One region of the Haloactinospora alba genome, then DNA from elsewhere that is predicted to be linked to it. Evidence: riboswitches for the same ligand, from Rfam matches in the RefSeq annotation. Region 1 holds a riboswitch; the other holds the start of a gene.
The links. A riboswitch is a leader RNA that binds a small molecule or an ion and turns the genes downstream of it on or off. The one in region 1 is predicted to bind glycine.
Positions count from the first base shown of each region.

Region 2: linked by a shared signal. The riboswitch ahead of gcvT (glycine cleavage system aminomethyltransferase GcvT) and the one ahead of gcvP (aminomethyl-transferring glycine dehydrogenase) in region 1 are both predicted to bind glycine.

Region 1 is NZ_VFQC01000001.1:1,865,989-1,880,307, forward strand. It holds gene gcvP (aminomethyl-transferring glycine dehydrogenase) at 91-2,988, opposite strand; glycine riboswitch at 3,106-3,192, opposite strand; gene FHX37_RS08440 (MerR family transcriptional regulator) at 3,400-3,999, opposite strand; gene FHX37_RS08445 (bifunctional nuclease family protein) at 4,399-4,869, opposite strand; gene FHX37_RS08450 (FHA domain-containing protein) at 5,100-5,642, opposite strand; gene FHX37_RS08455 (mannose-1-phosphate guanyltransferase) at 6,586-9,084, opposite strand; gene FHX37_RS08460 (CDP-alcohol phosphatidyltransferase family protein) at 9,299-10,060, opposite strand; gene FHX37_RS08465 (ArsA family ATPase) at 10,318-11,235, opposite strand; gene FHX37_RS08470 (cory-CC-star protein) at 11,232-11,507, opposite strand; gene FHX37_RS08475 (carbon starvation CstA family protein) at 11,504-13,243, opposite strand; gene FHX37_RS08480 (hypothetical protein) at 13,466-14,272, shown strand; gene thyX (FAD-dependent thymidylate synthase) at 14,312-14,319, opposite strand, start outside.
Region 2 is NZ_VFQC01000001.1:475,717-482,241, reverse strand. It holds gene FHX37_RS02220 (3-deoxy-7-phosphoheptulonate synthase) at 126-1,181, shown strand; glycine riboswitch at 1,744-1,843, shown strand; gene gcvT (glycine cleavage system aminomethyltransferase GcvT) at 1,987-3,114, shown strand; gene gcvH (glycine cleavage system protein GcvH) at 3,305-3,685, shown strand; gene glyA (serine hydroxymethyltransferase) at 3,690-4,961, shown strand; gene FHX37_RS02200 (L-serine ammonia-lyase) at 5,090-6,499, shown strand.

The DNA of each region.
Region 1 (14,319 bases):
GGCCCGGACCGCACCGGCCTGCACGGAACCGGGTGGTGTCAGCGACCCGGCGGGTCGCTGACACCACCCGAACACTCCTACGGGAGGGACCTATCCCTCGAAGGCCTCCGGCGGGGGGCAAGCGCAGACCAGGTTGCGGTCCCCGTAGGCCTGGTCGATCCTTCCCACGGGAGACCAGTACTTGTTGAACCGCAAACTCGCTACCGGATACCCCCCCTCGCTACGGGGGTAGTCGTGTTTCCAGTCGTCAGCGGTTAGGGCCTCGGCCGTGTGCGGAGCGTTCTTGAGCGGGTTGTCCTCAGCGTCGTAGCTCCCGTCAGCGACGCGGTCGATCTCGGCGCGGATGGCGACCATCGCGTCGATGAACCGGTCCAGCTCAGCCAGGTCCTCGCTCTCGGTGGGTTCCACCATGAGCGTCCCGGCCACGGGGAAGGACATCGTCGGGGCGTGGATCCCGAAGTCGATCAGCCGCTTCGCGACGTCCTCGTTGGTTATGCCGGTCCTCTTCGCCAGGTCGCGGATGTCGATGATGCACTCGTGAGCCACCAGCCCACCCGAACCGGTGTACAGGACCGGGTAGTAGGGCTCCAGCCGCTTCGCGACGTAGTTGGCGGAGAGCACCGCCGTCTCCGTCGCGGAACGCAGTCCTTCCGCCCCCATCATTCGCATGTACGCCCAAGAGATCGGCAGGATCCCCGCCGAGCCGAAGGGAGCGGAGGAGACCGGACCGACCCCCGTGTAGGGTCCGGCTTCCGGCTGCCCCGGGTGGTTGGGAAGGTAGCCGGCCAGGTGCGCCCGGACCCCGACCGGCCCCACTCCGGGACCACCGCCGCCGTGCGGGATGCAGAAGGTCTTGTGCAGGTTCAGGTGGCTGACGTCGGCACCGAACTCCCCGGGCTTCGCCCAACCGAGCAGCGCGTTGAGGTTGGCACCGTCCACGTACACCTGGCCCCCGGCCTCATGCACCAGACGGCACACATCGGTGATCGTGTCCTCGTACACGCCGTGGGTGGAGGGGTAGGTCACCATGATCGCGGCCAGGTCGTCACTGTGCTTGTCCAGCTTGGCGCGCAGGTCCGCCAGGTCGATGTTCCCGTTCTCGTCGCAGGACACGACACTGACCCGCATCCCCGCCATGATCGCGCTGGCCGCGTTCGTACCGTGTGCCGAGCTCGGGATGAGGCACACGTCCCGCTGTTCCTGCCCGCGGCCACGGTGGTAGCCGCGGATCGCCAGCAGCCCGGAGAGCTCTCCCTGGGACCCGGCGTTGGGCTGCAACGACACCGCGTCATAACCGGTGACCTCCGCCAGCCACTTCTCCAGGTCACGCACGAGCGATACCATCCCCGACGCCTGTTCCAACGGCGCGAACGGGTGGAGGTCAGCGAACTGCGGCCACGTTATCGACTCCATCTCGGCCGTGGCGTTGAGCTTCATCGTGCACGATCCCAGCGGAATCATGGTGCGGTCCAACGCCAGGTCCTTGTCGGAGAGCTGACGCATGTAACGCAGCAGTGACGTCTCGCTGCGGTGGGTGTTGAAGACCGGGTGGTCGAGGTAGTCCACGCCGCGGCGGAGCGCCGACGGCAGTGCGTCACGTCCGCTCTCCGAACCCTCGGTGTCCTCCCTGCCCCCGAACGCGGACAGGACCCCGTCCACGTGCTTCTGGGTGGTGACCTCGTCACATGTGATACCGACAGTGCTGTCGTCCACGCGCAGCAGGTTTATGCCCCGCTCCCGCGCGGCCTCCACGACCGCCTGGGCGTCCCCGCGCACCTGCACTCGCAGGGTGTCGAAGAACTCCCGGTGGAGCACCGTGAAGCCGCGAGCACGCAGCTTCGCCGAGATCTGGGCCGTCTGTGCGTGCACTTCCTCCGCGATGGCACGCAGCCCGTCCGGGCCGTGGTACACCGCGTACATGCCGGCCATGACCGCGAGCAGCACCTGGGCTGTGCAGATGTTGCTCGTGGCCTTCTCCCGGCGGATGTGCTGTTCGCGGGTCTGCAGAGCCAGGCGGTAGGCGGGTTTCCCCGCGTTGTCCACGGAGACGCCCACGAGGCGCCCCGGAAGCTGGCGTTGCAGTCCCTCGCGCACAGCCATGTAACCCGCGTGCGGGCCTCCGAAGCCCATCGGAACGCCGAAGCGTTGGGTGGAACCGACCGCGATGTCGGCTCCCAGCTCACCCGGGCTGCGCAGCATGGTCAGCGCGAGGATGTCAGCGGCGACGACCGCCATCGCCCCCTGCTCATGAGCTGCTTCGATAACGGGGCGCGGGTCGCGTACCGCCCCACTGGCCGCCGGGTACTGTGTCAGGACTCCGAAGGCGTCGACCTCGGGAAGACCGTTCGAGAGATCCGCGACGACGATGTCGATTCCCAGCGGCTCAGCTCTCGTACGCAGTACGGACAGCGTCTGCGGGAAGACGTCGGAGTCCACGATGAAAGCCGAGGCCGCGCTCTTCTTCTTGCTCGCGCGCCGGGCCAGGGTCATCGCCTCCGCGGCGGCGGTCGCCTCGTCCAGCAGAGACGCGCCGGAGACGGCAAGGCCCGTCAGGTCACAGACCATGGTCTGGAAGTTCAGCAGAGCTTCGAGCCGCCCCTGGGAGATCTCCGGCTGGTAAGGGGTGTAGGCCGTGTACCAGGCCGGGTTCTCCAGGATGTTGCGTTTGATCACGGGCGGGGTGACCGTGTTGTAGTAGCCCTGCCCGATCATCGTGGTCAGGGCCTGGTTGCGTTCCGCGAGATCGCGGAGCTCGGCCAGAGCGGTGCTCTCGCTCGCCGCGTCGGGGAGACGCAACGGCGCGGGCCCCTTGTTCTCGTTCAGGATATTGTGGGGGACAGCAGCGGTCATGAGAGCTGTTGTCGATTCGTATCCCACAACCTTGAGCATCTCGGCGAGGTCCGCCGGATCCGGACCTATGTGCCGGTCCGCGAACTGTCGCGCCGGAACGCGGTCGGAGGGGTTTTCGTAGGTGGGCTGCTCCGGCATGGAGACCTCCTGGTCGCATAGGCCGACTGTCGGCTGCTCCTGTCTGGTCTCCCCCTCTGTCGCCCACGACCTCTCGGACGTGGCGCAGGCGCTTACCGCCTACCGCTTCAGAGTTGCCTCCTCCACGCGGTCCTTTTGCCTGAGAGGTTACTGGGGAGTATTGCCCCGTCGGCGCCCGCTGAGGGTCTCTCCCACGTGGTATCGACGGCTCGGGTCATTGCTGAAGTTGTCCCTGTACGTCACTCGCCATGGTACTAACACCTACCCGCCACCGGAGTTTCCGGGCAGTCTGTCAGCCATCGGGAGCGCCGCTTCCCTGATCCTGGCTGCGTCCTCCCGGAACCAGCCCGAGAGTACGTGCAGGTGACCTTAACAGGACACCCACACCGCCCCCCGGATACGGGACCCCGCTCAACCGGTCTTGCGATGCCGTCTCCGCCGCGTCAGCTCGTCGTCGTGGGGAGGCTCCGGCGGCCTCGTCCCCGCGAGGCGCTCGCCGGGAAACTCGCGCAGCGAGCTCTCCAGCTCCCGCCACACGTGCCCGAGGGCGATACCGAAGACGGCTTTCCCCTCCCGCATGAGGTCGGCCACGTCCCCCGGAGAGGTGCACTCGTATACGCTGACGCCGTCACTCATCAAGGTGATCTCGGCGAGGTCGGAGGTGCCACGGTGACGGAGGTGCTCGACCGCGGTACGGATCTGCTGCAACGAGATCCCCGTGTCGAGCAGCCGTTTCACCACTTTGAGAATCAGCACATCCCGGAAGCTGTACAGGGCAGCCCCGCATGTGTCCTCGGGCCACACGCTCGGCTCGACGAGACGGGTCCGTGCCCAGTAGTCAAGCTGGCGGTAGGTGATACCGGCAGCCGCGCACGCTGTGGGACCGCGATAGCCGATGTTCATAGGCAGCGCCACCACGTCCTCGTTACACAGTAGGCCCTGCTCCCCGGCTCTCTGCACGGCGAACCGCTCGCTCCCGGAGGCCTGCTGTTCACTGTTCGCAACCGCCACGCCGAACCTCCGGCTTCTTCGCCCACGGCAGCCCGGCAAGGAGACTTTCGACGAGTGCACCGCGGGTTCTCATCGAGAACGAAAGTAAGTCGACGGTGTGGAAAGCGTCAACGGCACGCTCCGGCGCGTTGCGAAACGCTCTCCTCCTAACATGCAGTAGCCATCCGTAGCCACACGCGCACGCAGAACCGCGGTGCCTTCCGTCCGACGGCCGAAGAGAGCGAGGAGCGGCAGAGTCCCGCCACACGCCCCACCCCTCGTACGGCAGTTCACCCTCCAGCTTTCACCACCGGGGGTTTCCGGCCGCGCACGGTCCCGAACGTCTCCGGGGCGGCCCCCACACCGCCCCTCGCCCGACGGAGGGAAGGACAGCTCCCGCGCTGGCCTGACCCGTGTCTCTCAGGTTGTCCGACCGAAATCCTCGGGACTGATCGTGTCCAGGAACTCGCGGAACTTTTCCACTTCGTCCTCTTGCTCGTCAGGTATTGGAACGCCGGCCTCGTCGACAACATCGCTGTGCGCGTAGATCGCCGCGCCGGTACGCAACGCGAGAGCGATGGAGTCCGACGGTCGCGCGCTGATCTCGATCCCGTTGGAGAAAACCAGATCAGCGTAGAAGATACCGTCGCTGAGCGACGTGATGTTCACGGTTTCCAGATGCGCGTCCAGACCCTCGAGAACGTCCCGGAAAAGATCATGAGTGAGCGGCCGTGCCGGAACGACCCCTTGTTGAGCCAAAGCGATCGCAGTGGCTTCGACCGCCCCGATCCAGATCGGAAGATAACGTTCACCATCGAACTCTTTGAGTAACACGATCGGTTGGTTTGAGGGCATCTCGACCCGGACGCCGACAACCTCCATGTACTTCACTTCGGCTCCGTCCCACGACTCGTCGTCCCGGATGGGCACTCGCCAGGGTCCATTCCGTCTGTCTTCACGGTACACCGCCGAAGCCAAAGGCCACAGAGACGGATTCGGGTGTCGTGTGAGCCACACCTGCCGCTTCTACCGCCGACGGCGCCCTCCGGTACAAGGTTCTCCTGCAGTGGAGTACGCAAACCTCCCTGTCCCCTGGGTGTACCCTCCTGCCGGCGGGAGGCTCAGCGCCGTGGTTTGGTCAGCAGAACCAATCGGAACTTGCCGATCTGGACCTCGTCCCCGCCACCAAGTTCCACTTCGTCTATACGCTCCCGGTTGACATAGGTGCCGTTCAAGCTACCGACATCGCGTACGCCGAACCCATCGCCGCGCCGGAAGAACTCGACATGACGCCGGGACACGGTCACATCGTCGAGGAAGATGTCGCTGTTGGGATGACGCCCCACGGTCGTGACGTCGCTGTCCAGCAGGAAACGGCTGCCGGCGTTAGGGCCGCGCTTGACCACCAGCAGCGCTGTCCCGGAGGGAAGGGCGTCAACGTTGGTGGAATCAGGGGCGACGTCGTCACCGGACTCGGTCTCGGCCTCCAGAGCCTGGATCCCCGAGATGGATATGGTGGACGTCGTCTCACCAACGGACTCACGGCGCTCCCCCGATTGGGGGGCTTGCTGCGCGTCACTGCGGAGAGGGGTACCACAGTTGGAGCAGAAACGGGCACCATCCGCAACGGCGTGACCGCACTGCGTGCAGTAAACGCTCGACATAGGTCGGCTCGGCCTCCTACCGCACGGGGCGGTGGTTGATTCGGCTGATAATCATGGCACGTGGTGTTCGGGCGGTGTGCCCGTGACGAAGAACGACCCAGGAGATTCCTGTAGTTCCCGATTCACTTCATAGTCCTCATCCTATGTTGGGCGCGGGAGGCGCAGTGCCGATACAACAGAGGAACCTCCCCTCCCTCCTCTCGGGAAAGGCGCGGCGGCTTCGTCGGGGGAACGGGGATGAGCCGCCCTCCTGCCGGGCCCACCACGGGCATTCCCGCATGCCAGACACCGCAAGCCTTGGCATACGGGGTTACCGAGCGGTTGCACGGAGGGGAATGCCCGTCTCGACACGTGTACGAGTGTATTCGGGACACGGCCGTTCCTGATCGGAAGTTCCCGAGAAATCGGGGCTGTGAGAAAAACGCTCTCCTGCGTTCCCGTGTTCCGCGCCTCCGGGAACCGGTCCCGCGCCCCACCTGTTCCCGCCGAACGGCACCGTAGGAAGCCCTCGGTGCCCCTTCCCCACCCGCTGGCACGAACGTTCCGCACGAGGGTGCGGCCACGGCCGGGGGATCCGCCACCCGACAGGAGCACCGCACCGGGCACCCTCCGGACGCATCGGTCCCGTGGGACGCCGAGGGCAAGACCGCGTGTGTCCCACCGACGGCGCCCCGCCTTTCCCGGCGGAGTCTCCCAACCGACCACACTGTTCCCATCGGGGACACCAACGCAGCGATCGGGCTGTCCTCCCCAACGCTCCCCAGCGGCTCGTCGCCGTCGGTTCCCGCGTACCGGGGCGGATCCTCCGCGACCGTTCGCCTCCCGTGTTCCCACGTGTGGCGCTGGCCAGGAGGACACGGGGAGCCGAGGCATCCGGCCAACACGAGAGCTCCCGGAACGTAGCGCGTGTCGACCGGGTCAGCTCGACCGCGGAGGGGGTGCGTCACTCCTCGGCCTGCTCCACGACCGCTCCCCACTCGTCCAACATGCGCTGTGCGGTGTCAGTGTCGGTTCCCTCCGCCCACACGTGCGTGACCGCCTCGGAGGTGTCGGGTAGCACCAGAGCCCAACTCCCGTCGGGCTCGATGATCCGCACCCCGTCCGTGGTGTCGATCTCACGATCATCCGCGGCCTCGACGACAGCGCGCATGACAGCGCCTTTGGCGGCCCACGGAGTAGGGACGGAACGGCGCAGCAGGTTGGACCGGGGGATACGCCGGTCGATCTGGCTCAGCGACAGCCGGGTACGGGACACCAGTCCCAACAGGCGCACGAACGCCGCTATCCCGTCACTGGTTCGGGAGAACTCCGGCAGCATGAAACCGCCCCTCCCGTCCGCGGCGAAGATGATGTCATCGGCACGGGCTGCCTTGGTGAGTTCGTCGATGGCGGTGGGGGTCCACTGCACACGGACTCCGTACTGGCCAGCCACCTGTTCCGCTACCCGGGTGGATGTCACGGGGAGCGCCACCCGGCCCTCCCCCCGTTCCGCGGCGACAAGGTCCAGCACCACCAACAGGGCACGCTCGTTGTCGATGAGTTCCCCGTTCTCGTCCACGATGGACATGCGCTCCGCCACCGGCTCGAAACGGACGCCGAAGTCCGCTCCGGAGGAGGAAACGAGATCCCCGAGGTGTTGCAGGTCACGCATCTGCTTGGCGAGGGTGTCAGTGGGAGAGTCCTCGTCCAGCCGGTTGTTGAGGGTCAACACGTCGACCCCGAGACGCCCCAACAGTGACGGGAGCACCAGCGCCCCAGTCCCTCCGGCGCAGTCGATGACCACTTTCATCCCCGACTCGCGCACACCGCTCGTGTCGACGCAGCGGAGCAGCTCATAGGCGTAGTTCTCTATTCCGCGGGAGGGCAGGGAGAGCTCGGCTATCTCGCCGGGGAACGCCCTTCGGTACTCCGCCCTGGTGAAGACGCGTTCCAGCTTGCGCTGGGCCGCTGGGGAAAGGTCAGCCCCGCTCTCGTCGAAGAAGACGATGTCCACGGACTGCGGGTCTCCCGGAGAGGTCCGCAGGGCGATGCCTCCTCCGATCCCGCTCTGTGAGGTGTGGAACCGGGCCACCGGGAGCGGAACCACCTCCAGGTCATGGACATCGATCGCACCCGCGGTCAGCGCGCTGATCACCGCGCGTTTCAGTGTGCGCGCCCCACGTGACACGTCACGTGACGTCGTTACCACTGTCCCCTTCTTCAGGGTCGTCGCGAACGCGCTTGCCAGACGCACCGCGAGCTCGGGGGTGATCTCCACGTTGATGAGCCCGGAGACGCCGCGTGGACCGAACAGCGACCGCTGCCCCCGGGACTCCCACACCACGTTCGCGTTGACGACGGCACCGGCCTCGATGGTCTTGAACGGATAGACCTTGATGTCGTTGGCGAGGTAGGCCTCGGACTCGATGACGCATTCCTCGCCGACGACCGTGCCCTCCTCAACGCGGGCCCCCGGCATGACGTCCGTGTTCTTGCCGATCACGCAGCCGCGGAGGTTGGTGCTGGCACCGAGATAGACGTTGCCGTGCACAACGGAGCGGTGCAGGAACGCCTCCGAGCGCACCACGGCGTTGCTGCCCAGAACGGTGAACTCACGCAGCTCCGCCCCGGGTTCGACCTTGGCATAGTCACCGATGTACAGCGGGCCTTTGAGTACTGCCTCCGGGTCGACCTCGGCCCCTTCGGCTACCCACACACCGGGCGACATCTCGAAGCCGTCGATCTCCACGTCGACCTTCCCGGAGAGCACGTCGGCCTGGGCCCTGAGGTAGCTCTCGTGGGTACCCACGTCCTCCCAGTAACCGTCAGTGACATAACCGTAGATGGGGGATCCCGCTTCGAGGAGGGCGGGGAAAACGTCACCGGACCAGTCCACGACCTCGTTCTCCGCCACGTGCTGGAGCACTTCCGGTTCCATGACGTAGATACCCGTGTTCACCGTGTCGGAGAACACCTGGCCCCATGTGGGCTTTTCCAGAAACCGCTGGACCCTCCCCTGGTCGTCGACGATGATGATGCCGAACTCAAGCGGGTTGGCGACCCGTTTGAGCCCAATGGTGACCATGGCCCCGTTCTCCCGGTGGAAACGGACCATATCCGATAGGTCGATGTCGGTGAGCGCGTCCCCGGAAACAACGATGAACGGTTCGCCCGCCAGTTGTTCCTCGGCATTCTTCACGCTTCCTGCAGTACCTAGCGGCACCTCCTCGGCGACGTAGTGCAGATTCATGTCGAACTCTTCCCCGTCACCGAAATAGTTCCGTATCAGAGTGGCGAGGAATTGCACTGTGACGACCGTGTCATGGAATCCGTGCCGGTTGAGGAGCCGTAGCACGTGTTCCATGATCGGCCTGTTCACCACAGGCAGCAGGGGCTTGGGCTGGTTCGCGGTCATCGGACGCAGACGTGTTCCCTCGCCTCCGGCCATTACCACTGCCTTCATCGGAACCACCCTCCGATCCGGCCAACGCGTACTCTCGGGAATTCGGGCATCAGTCGGTCTCCAGAAATCGTGCGGCCTCCGGTGACGGTAGCTGACCTGCCGCTACGCGGCTCCGCCCCGACACAGGGGGCCTTGATGCCATGCAGAAGGAAGGTGCGCCACGAGGTAGTCGGCAACCGTCGGGAAACATTGGTTTCCTTTCCCGCAGAAGGTATCAATGCGGGGATCCGGCTCCCTTTCTGCCGCCGGAGGTTGGACCTGCGTCATCGGAACGCCTCCCCACGGACATGTTGGCTTCGGAACCATGGCGTCCGGAGCCATGGCGTGACTCGTCAACGTTGCCAGCGGTGTTCCACTGTTGCGGTGCGGTACCGTTTCTCACTGCGGAATTTGGGGCGGAGCCCCGACCCTGTCGCACCAGTCGGCTCGCATGCACCGCGTACAGCAGACCGGACCACCAGTAGATAGCCGTTCCCCAGATGGCGAAGGCCCAACCAACGGTTTGCGCAATATCTCCTGCTATACCGGAATAACCAGCGACAAAGAGCAGAGGGAAGGAGTACAGCAAACACAGGGTCGCAGTTTTGCCGGCGAAGTTCACCGGAAGAGCTCCGTACCCGTAATGCCGCAGAAGCGGCAGCCCCAGGGTGAGAAAAGCGTCACGCGCCACCAGGACCGCCATCAGCCACCAGGGGACGATCCCCCGGACCACCAGGCCCAGCAACGCGGCAAAGATGTACAAACGGTCGGCCATGGGATCGAGCAGCTCCCCTATCCTGCTGCTCTGGTTCCATAGGCGTGCGATCTTGCCGTCGAGCCAGTCCGACAGCCCGGCGAACGCCAACAGGCCGAGCGCCCACCAGTCCTCGCGTGGTACCAGGACCAACCACAGGAAGACGGGCACTCCGAGCAGACGGACCACGCTCAGCAGGTTCGGTACCGTCCACACGCGTCGGCCGACCGGTTCCGTACGGATCGCCACCCACCTCCTGTGTATCCAGGTGACGAGCTTACCGCTCAGGATACGTGCGGGAACGCGTCCTGAACCCTCGTTGCGCGGAAGGTGTTCTCACCGGGCGCTGCCCTGGGTGTCCGGTGGCTCCGACAGACCGGCCACCGTCGCGGAACACCCTGCCGAGGACGCCGTACCCCGTCCGCCCCCGGCCGAACCACGCCACCTTCCGGACGGGACCCACCGGCACCGGGGTGTCCGTCCCCGGTCCCGGGTCGCGGTCATCCCGCACCCTGTTCGGGACCGTTGCTCACGCGGTGCCCCAGCGAACGCAGACGGGACTCCCCGGTGGGTTCCTCCAGCAGCGCCGGGAGCTCGACGACACCCTGCCGGGCGAAACACGCCCGGACCTGCTGCGGCACAGGAGTCCCTTCCCGCTCCGGAACCTGGTTGAGCACAACGGGGCCCAGCTGGAAACCCGCTTCCGTGAGCTGCTTCGCGGCACGCCGCGTTTCGGAGAGAACCATCCGCCGCGGGAGTGTGACGAGGCGCACCCACGCGTCGGAACGCAGCCGGCTCGCGGTGCGTTCCAGCCTGTGACGACGCGCGTGCAACCGTTCCAGCAACGGGTCGTCCCCCTCGGACGACGGCCCGACAAGCCCCTCGGCGAACCGCTCCGCGCCAACGGCGCGTTCCCGTTGCCGCGCAAGCCCGTGTACCCACGGGGTGAGCAGCGCCGGCAGGTCCAGCATGCGCAGCAGATGGGCCGTGGGAGCGCTGTCCACGACAAGGCGGTCCCACTTTTCCGGAACCTGGTCCATCGCGTCGATCAGCACGTCGGTCAGGGCGGATTCGGTCATTCCCGGGCTGGAGGCCGCATGGGCAAGGTGACGGCGCACCGCGGGCATGATGTCCCGGGAGACCGCCGCACGGGCGTCCTCCGTGACACTGGCCACCCGTCGCTGCACGGCCGCCTCGGCGTCCGGTTCGACCGCCCACAGGTTGTCGGCCACACGCCTGGGGCGATCGCCGAGCCCCGTCTCCAGCGCGTCTCCGAGGGAGTGCGCCGGATCAGTCGACATCACGAGCGTACGCTCTCCCCCGTCGGCGAGGGTAACGGCGTGGGCGGCAGCGACAGTCGTCTTGCCCACCCCTCCTTTCCCGCCGACGAACACGATGGCGGGGGAAGGCGGTCTCAACAGCACACCCCCGGGTCGCCGAACTCTTCCCTGCCCATGCGCTGGTGCCACTCGTGCAGGTCAGCCACCATGTAGGGAATCACGTCCAGCGTCTCGTAGGCCACTGGGTTGTCCACTCCCAGGGTTTCCAACAGCATGAGGGCACGGAGGGTGTCGTGCTGCGTCCGCGCTTCGCGGCGCAGCACGTGACGCCATCGCGCCTCGAACCACTGCTCGTGGAACTCTGTTACCTGACGCCAGGCGTTGCGCAGGCTCTCCCAGACCGTGGTCACGTCTCTTCCGCCCTGGTGGGGTTCTCGGAGCCGACCGTGTCGTCCTGCTGCTGGCTGCTACGTGCCCCCCAGGCCCGGTACAGGGCGATCGCGGCCTCGACGATCAGCCACATGGCCAACGCGAAGATCACCACGTCCAGCGGGGCCAGGAAGAACATCTGGAGCGGCTCCCCGGAGGAGAGGAAGCCCGTCAGGTTCACGACCAGTGCCCAGGTGGTCATCACCACGAGGAACGCCAGTGGGACCAGGACCGCGACAGGGTTCCGGCTCTTCTTCGTGACCCACACCGCCACCACGGCCAGCGCGAGACCGGCGGTGAGCTGGTTGGTGGTTCCGAAGAGCTGCCAGAGCGTCCCGAACGCGAAATCACCGGGCACGAGAGCCAGAGCGAGGGGAACCGCCGCCGCCACGACCGTGGCGAGGGTAAGGTTGCGCGCCAGGGGCCTGATCCGGACGATGTCGGCGATCTCCTGGACGATGTAGCGCTGCAGCCGCAGACCGGTGTCCATCGTGGTCGCGGCGAAGCTGATAACCACGATGGCGGCGAAGACCGCACCGATACTGGTGGGGACCCCCAGGTTGGAGGCGAACTCGGCGACGCCGTTGACGAAGTTGGCCGTGGAGTTGTCGGACGCCGTGTCGAAGTCGCTGTACACGCTGTTCCAGCCGCCCGATGTCAGGGCGACTCCGGCGGTACAGGCCAGCAGCGAGCACAGCGCCAGGCTTCCCTCGCCCACAGCGCCGAGGTACCCGACGTAGCGGGCGTCGGTTTCCGAGTTGAGCTGCTTGGCCGTGGTTCCGGAGGAGACCAGGCTGTGGAATCCGGACACGGCGCCACAGGCGATGGTGACGAACAGGAGCGGGAACCAGGGTGGGGAGTCCGCGGGAACGTCGTTGACGGCGGGCGCCACGATCGTGTTCATCCCGACCACGACACCGACCAGGATCACCACCAGCGCGAGGAGCATCTGCTGTTGGTTGATGTAGTCCCGCGGCTGCAACAGCAGCCACACCGGAAGCCGGGAGGCGACGAACGCGTAGGCGAAGATCAGCACCACCCACACCGTGTGCGGCGTGACACCGACCGCTTCCGCCACCGGGTCCATAGTGACCGGCATCTGCACGCCCACCGGGATCGAGGCGTAAACGATGAGCAACGCGACGATCGAGGGCAACAGGGCCGCGGTACGCCGACGGTAGACGTACTGTCCCACTCCGATCGCCAGCGGGATCGTCACCAGGACCGGCAGTACCACGGCGGGGTTGCTCACGAACAGGTTGGCGATGACCACGGCGAACACCGCGTTCACCATTGTCAGCAGGAAGTAGATGATCAGCAGGAAAAGGGTGCGTGCCCGTGAGCTGATCACCTCGCTCGCCAGTGTGCCGATGCTCTTGGCCTTGTGCCGGACCGAGACCACGAGCGCACCGAAGTCATGCACCCCTGCGGCGAACACCGTACCGAGCACGATCCACAGCAGCGCCGGTCCCCAACCCCAGAAGACAGCCACCGCAGGCCCCACGATGGGAGCAGCCCCCGCGATCGAGATGAAGTGGTGGCTGAAGACGATGTGGCGGTTCGTGGGGACGAAGTCGATTCCGTCCCTGTAGGCGTGGGCCGGGGTGACGAACTCAGGATCCAGCGCGTAGACGCGCCTGGCCAGATACGCTGAGTAATAACGGTAACCCAGTGCAAATATCGCCAGGACAGCGACCATAACGACGACTGCGGGCATGGGGGTCCTTACTTCCCGTTGCGCTGCTCCGGTTGCTCCGTACTCACTGGGTCAGTCCCTGGTGGGTGGGCGCCTGTCCCACTGCGCGCCGCGCCAGCGCCGCTCGTGGCGAACAGCATCCACCCACCAGGGGCCGGGGGTCGGAGGCAACCGCCCAGGGCTGGTCGGATGATCCGTTAAAGTTGGCCAGAAGTTAACATGCGGCATTCGTCACACAAAGGTATGGCCTTGCAGGACATGGTCACGGTTTGGCAGCGATCCACGACGGCGGAGCTGTGCTGGGTCGCTCCCGACGGACCGACGGGGATCCCGGTGGTTCCACTGGTGTGGGGGGAGTTCCCGTGCGCGGCGCTTCCTCTCGCCCACCTGGACGCCGTCGACGGCATGTCCGGGCGCCGGGTCGTCTTCAGCGCCGGCGGCGGCGCCGGTGCCGGGACCACATCCGCGGTACTGGGCAGCGGCCCCGTCGAGGTTCGCTACGATCTCGCCGGGGAACAGTTCACCCGGGACCTGTTGGCGCAGGAGGTCGCCAAGCATCCCCCCACGCGGCTGCGCGCCGACAGTCTCATGGCCCGTCGGGAGCACTGGTGGTGGGTCGCGCGTGTTCTGGTGATCCTCACCCGCCTGGACAGCCGGAACGAGGTCCGTCCGTGGAGGCCTGCCGAGGACGCCCTGCTGGTGCGCCCCGGCAACCGGGAACCGCGCGTCGACGTGGTCACGGCGCCCGGGTGGGGCGCGGCCGGCCGGTCCGAGGAGCTCTGGCGTCGGGACGGCCTCCCGCTGGCGGGCAACCACGAGCAGGCGTTCGCTTTCGGCCACCGCCACAGCCCGGACTTCGAACGGTGGGAACGCTGGTACCGCGCGGGGAGCCTGTCCCAAGAGACACTGACGGTGGCGGAGGCCGCGGGTAATCCCGGTGAGCAGCCGCAGCCGTTCGGTTTCCTCGGCCGGATCCGCAACCACTGGCGGGTTTCCCGTGCCTGCCGAACGGGAGTCGCCCGGGCCGAGGCACGGGGCGCACCACCGTGACCGGGGCGGTAGCGATGTGGCACCTGCCGCGCCGGCGGGCTACACCT
Region 2 (6,525 bases), 1.4 Mb from region 1:
GCCGTGTGCGACTCTGGCCAGTCGCGGATTTTCTGTATTTCCGCAGCTCAGTGACGTTGCATCCCGCACACGACTGGACGCACTAGTGTGCGTAGTGGGGAAACCGGGAGAGGGAGAGCTACACCATGCCGAACACCAACGACACGCGGGTCGCCAGTTACCAACCGCTCATCGCGCCGCGCGACCTCCTCGCCGAGCTGCCGATGGGACCGGAGCGAGCCTCGCTCGTCGCCGACGCCCGCGGCGACGTGAAGAACATCCTGGACGGGACCGACGACCGGCTGCTCGTCATCACGGGCCCGTGCTCGGTACACGACACCGCCGCCGCGCTGGAGTACGCGCAGCGCCTCTCCGGCCTCGCGCCCGCCGTGCAGGAGGAACTGCGCGTGGTGATGCGGGTGTACTTCGAGAAGCCGCGCACCACCCTGGGGTGGAAGGGGCTCATCAACGACCCGGGTCTGGACGAGAGCTACGACGTGCACCGGGGGCTGCGCACGGCGCGCAAGCTCCTGCTGGACATCAGCTCGCTGGGTGTCCCGGCCGGGACGGAGTTCCTCGACCCGATCACCCCGCAGTACATCGCGGACGCGGTCGCCTGGGGCGCCATCGGCGCGCGCACCACCGAGAGCCAGGTGCACCGCCAGCTCAGCAGCGGACTGAGCATGCCCGTCGGGTTCAAGAACGGCACGGACGGCGACGTCCAGGCCGCCGTGGACGCCTGCGGCGCCGCGGACGCCCCGCACACCTTCTTCGGCGTCGACCCGGCCGGTGCCGGGTCGGTGGTGAACACCTCCGGCAACCCGGACTGCCACGTGATCCTGCGCGGCGGACGCGGCGGACCGAACTACGACGCCGACAGCGTGAACGCCGCGCTGGACACGGTGGAACGCGCCGGACTGCCGCGGCGGCTGATGATCGACGCGAGCCACGCCAACAGCGGCAAGGACCACACGCGCCAGCCGGGCGTGGCCGAGGACATCGCGCGCCAGGTCGCCGCGGGGCAGCACGGCATCACCGGCGTCATGCTGGAGAGCTTCCTGCAGGAGGGCGCCCAGAAGCTCACCTCCCCCGACCAGCTCGCCTACGGCCAGTCCATCACCGACTCGTGCATGAGCTGGGAGACGACCGAGGAGGTACTGAACGGCCTCGCCGAGGCAGTGCGCCAGCGCCGCAAGGCGTGACGCGCCGACACCGTCCCCGGGGGCGCCCGCTTCCGTCCCGCACCCGGCCGCGGCCTCCCCGGGGACGGCGAGTACCTCCCGCACGGCTCCGCGCCAGGGCCTTGCCAGAGTGAGACGCCGAACGTGGCACTGGCCCGGGGGCCGGCGGCCGAGCGCGGAGCCGGTTCCGGGTTCGGTGGCGCGGCGGCACGGACCGTACCGGCCGGTTCCCCGCGCCTCCTCCTCATCCCACCGCCCATACCGACAGCACGAACCCCCTGGTCAGAGGAGTTTTTTCGGATTCTCCAGCGCGCCGGGACGGCGTCCGGCAGAATGACCGGTGTCGGCAGTTCGGTTACGAACTCGTGTTCGCGTTGGCATGCTGCCGAATTCGCCCTGGGGGTGGTGTGGGCTGCCCCCAGGGCTCCACCCCGCCGGCCGGGCCGTGACGAGCCGAGCGCCGGAGTTCCCGCACACCGCTCCACATCCACCCGCGCGGCGGGAGAGGCACTGGTCAGAACGCCGACCCGCACCCGCGCTCTGGGCTCAGGGAAACGGCACTGCTAGGCTGAAAGCCAGTCAACGACCCCGCACGGGAGAGTGTCCTCGCAGCCAGCGCGGACCGCCGAAGGAGCAATTCCTCCCCGCAGAACCTCTCAGGCGCGACGGACCGTACGGGTGAGACCACTCTGGAAAGCAGGGGCCGCGGGTGGCCCCTCGCCGAAGGTGCAAGCCGCTCGGCGCGGCGAAGCTCTCAGGCACCGATGACAGAGGGGGAGGATGGCAACGCCTGCACTGACACGACGCCCATCCTCGCGGGAGAACAATGACAGCGCCTGACAGCGGCACGGACGCGCAACCGCGCGAGACCGCGCTGCGCGAGACGCACGAACACCTCGGTGCGACACTGGTCGACTTCGCCGGCTGGCTGATGCCGTTGCGGTACAGCAGCGAGAAAGCCGAGCACACGGCGGTGCGGGAGAAAGCGGCCCTTTTCGACCTCTCTCACATGGGAGAGATCCGCATCACCGGCCCGCAGGCGGCCGACCTCCTCGACTACGCCATGGTGGGCCACCTGTCGGCCGTCAAGATCGGACGCGCGCGCTACACGATGATCACCGCCGAGGACGGCGGGGTGCTGGACGACCTCATCGTGTACCGGCTGGCCGACGACGACTACCTGGTGGTCGCCAACGCCGCCAACGCGGACACCGTGCTGGCCGCCCTCACGCAACGCTCCACCGGTTTCGACGCCCGGGTGGACGACCAGACCGAGGACTACGCCCTGCTGGCCCTGCAGGGTCCCGAGGCCGCCCGCATCCTGGCGCCGCTCACCGACGCCGACCTGGACCAGATCCGCTACTACGCCGGCTACCGGCACACCGTCGCCGGGCACGAGGTGCTGCTCGCCCGCACCGGCTACACCGGCGAGGACGGATTCGAGATCTTCCTCAAGCCCGCGTCGGCCGCGCCCGAGGTGTGGCGGGCGCTGCTTTCCGAGGGCGAACAGTACGGGCTGGTCCCCGCCGGCCTGTCGGCGCGGGACACGCTGCGTCTGGAGGCGGGGATGCCGCTGTACGGCAACGAGCTCAGCGCCGACATCACGCCCTTCTCCGCCGGCCAGGGCCGGGTGGTGAAGTTCGACAAGCCCGGTGACTTCGTCGGCCGCGCCGCCCTCGCCGAGGCGTCGGAGAGCCAGCGTCCGCGCCGCCTGGTGGGGCTCGTCGGCCGGGGCCGCCGAGTGCCGCGCAAAGACCAGAACGTGCTGTGCGACGGCCAGGTGGTGGGCAACGTCACCAGCGGAGCACCGTCGCCTACGCTGGGAAGTCCTATCGCCATGGCCTACGTCGACGGTGGCCTGTCGGCCGCGGCAGGCACGTTCGCCGTGGACGTGCGGGGGCGCCCGGAGGAGGTCGACGTCGTCGACCTGCCCTTCTACAAGCGGGATCGCTGAGATCCCGGCCCCGCGTGGGCCATGGCGCGAGCCACGGCTGCGGGCAGCGCCGCCCGCCCGGCAGAATCTCACCGGGCGGGTCGAGCGCGGCGCCCGCGCCTGGTACAGGGCCGCGTGGTAGTGGAAGCACGAGGCGTCCGCACCCCGGCCAGGCCGTTCCGGACAATGGAAAACCTCCTGGAGAGTCGAATTGAGCGTTCCCGCTGAGCTGAACTACACGAACGAGCACGAATGGGTCGCCATCAACGACGGTGTCGCCACCATCGGCATCACGGCCTACGCCGCCGAGGCGCTGGGCGACATCGTCTACGTGGAACCGCCCGAGGTGGACACGACCGTCGCGGCGGGCGACACCTGCGGCGAGGTCGAGTCGACCAAATCGGTCAGCGACCTCTACTCCCCCGTCAACGGTGAGGTCGTCGACGTGAACCGCACCGCTGTGGACGAGCCGGAGCTCATCGGAACGGACCCCTATGGCCAAGGCTGGCTGTTCAAGGTGGAACTCACCGACGAACCGTCCAACCTGCTCACTCCGGAGCAGTACACCCAACTGACCGAAGGTGAAGGTTAATCAGATGTCCTCCGAGAAGAACCTTCTCGATCAGTCGCTGGAACAGCTCGATCCCGACGTCGCCGCCGCCGTCGACGACGAGTTGGGTCGGCAGCGCCAAACCCTGGAGATGATCGCCTCCGAGAACTTCGCGCCGCAGGCGGTCCTGGAAGCCCAGGGGACCGTACTGACCAACAAGTACGCCGAGGGCTACCCGGGACGCCGCTACTACGGCGGCTGCGAGCACGTCGACGTCGTCGAGCAGCTCGCCATCGACCGGGCGAAGGAACTGTTCGGCGCCGAGTACGCCAACGTCCAGCCGCACTCGGGCGCCCAGGCCAACACGGCCGTGTACTTCGCGCTGCTCAAGCCGGGCGACACCATCCTCGGGCTGGACCTGGCGCACGGCGGGCACCTCACCCACGGGATGAAGATCAACTACTCCGGTAAGATCCTCAACCCCGTGGCCTACCACGTCCGGGACGAGGACGGGCTGATCGACTACGACGAGGTGGAGAAGCTCGCCACCGAGCACCAGCCCAAGATGATCGTGGCCGGCTGGTCCGCCTACCCGCGCCAGCTCGACTTCGCGCGGTTCCGCGAGATCGCCGACCGGGTGGGCGCGCTGCTCCTGGTGGACATGGCGCACTTCGCCGGTCTGGTCGCGGGCGGCGTGCACCCCAACCCGGTGCCGTACGCCGACGTGGTCACCACCACCACGCACAAGACCCTCGGCGGCCCCCGCAGCGGGCTCATCCTCGCCAAGGAGGAGTACGCCAAGAAGATCAACTCGGCGGTGTTCCCCGGCATGCAGGGCGGCCCGCTGGAGCACGTCATCGCGGGCAAGGCAGTCGCGCTGAAGGTCGCCGCCGGCGAGGAGTTCGCCGACCGGCAGCGGCGCACCGTCTCCGGCGCGAAGATCCTCGCCGAGCGGCTCACCCGGGAGGACACCGCCGCGGCCGGGGTGAACGTGCTCAGCGGCGGCACCGACGTCCACCTGGTGCTGGTGGACCTGGTGAACTCACAACTCAACGGCCAGGAGGCCGAGGACCGGCTGCACGAGATCGGCATCACGGTGAACCGCAACGCGGTGCCCAACGACCCGCGCCCGCCGATGGTCACCTCCGGCCTGCGCATCGGCACGTCGGCGCTGGCCACCCGGGGCTTCGACGACGCGGACTTCACCGAGGTGTCCGACATCATCGCCCAGGCACTCACCCCGGAGTACGAGGCGGAGTCGCTGCGGCGTCGGGTTGACGCGCTCGCGACGAAGCATCCGCTCTACCGGAACCAGTAGGGGCCACACTCCCCTACCCGACAGAGGTAGCCGGGTCGTGCGTTGTTGGGAAACCGGCGGCGCGTGATCCGGCTACACCTGTCTGGAGGACAATCCACTTCCCTGTGCTCAACGAGGAGGGCAGGACATTGGCCATCAGCGTCTTCGATCTTTTCTCCATCGGAATCGGCCCGTCGAGCTCGCACACGGTCGGTCCGATGCGTGCCGCCCGCACGTTCGTGTCCCGGCTGGCGCAGGAGGGGCTGCAGCAGCGCACCGCCCGTGTCCGGGCGCAGCTGTACGGCTCGCTCGCGCTGACCGGGAAGGGGCACGGGAGCGACACCGCGATCATCCTCGGCCTGCTCGGCGAGACCCCGGAGGGTGTCGACGTGGACGCCGTCCCCGACCTGCTGGCGGCGGTGCGCGACACCGGCCGGCTGCGGCTGGGCGGCGGGCGCGAGGTGGCCTTCGACCCGGCCGAGGACATCGAGTTCCGGCGCAAGGAGCAGCTGCCCGGCCACCCCAACGGGATGCGGTTCCTCGCCCACGACGCCGACGGGGAGGAGCTCCTCGCCGCGGCCTACTACTCGGTGGGCGGCGGTTTCGTGGTGAACGAGCAGGCCACCGGCTCCGACCGGATCAAGGAGGACGACACCCCGCTGCCCCACCCGTTCGGTACCGCCGCCGAGCTGCTGGCGCTGTGCCGGGACACGGGCATGTCGATCAGCGACATCATGCTCGCCAACGAGCAGGCGTTCGGCCGCAGCGCCTCGGAGGTCCGCGGCCAGCTGCTGGAGATCTGGCGGACCATGCGCGAGTGCGTGCGGCACGGGGTGAACAGCGAGGGGACTCTTCCCGGCGGGCTCAACGTCCCCCGGCGCGCGCCCGGGTTGTACCGGCAGCTGGGCGGGCAGTGCGACAGCGAGGGGCTGATCAAACCGGACCCGCCCGAGCTGGACGACCCCATGCGGGGCAGCGACTGGATCACGCTCTACGCGCTGGCGGTCAACGAGGAGAACGCGGCGGGCGGGCGCGTGGTGACCGCGCCGACGAACGGCGCCGCCGGCATCATCCCGGCCGTGCTGCACTACTACATGCACTTCACCCGCGACGCCGGTGAGGAGGGGGTGGTGCGTTTCCTGCTCACGGCCGGCGCGATCGGCATCCTGTTCAAGCAGAACGCCTCCATCTCGGGCGCCGAGGTGGGCTGCCAGGGCGAGGTCGGTTCGGCGTCGTCGATGGCCGCGGGCGGGCTCGCCGAGGCGTTGGGCGCCTCCTCGGAACAGGTGGAGAACGCCGCGGAGATCGCCATGGAGCACAACCTCGGCCTGACGTGCGACCCGATCGGCGGACTGGTGCAGGTGCCGTGCATCGAACGCAACGCGCTGGCGTCGGTGAAGGCGATCAGCGGCACCCGCATCGCGATGCGCGGCGACGGGAGCCACTTCGTGTCGCTGGACAAGGCCATCCGGACCATGCGCAACACCGGCGCGGACATGATGGACAAGTACAAGGAGACGAGCCGCGGGGGGCTGGCCGTCAACGTCATCGAGTGCTGAGACCGCCGGCGGACCCGCGCCTCGGT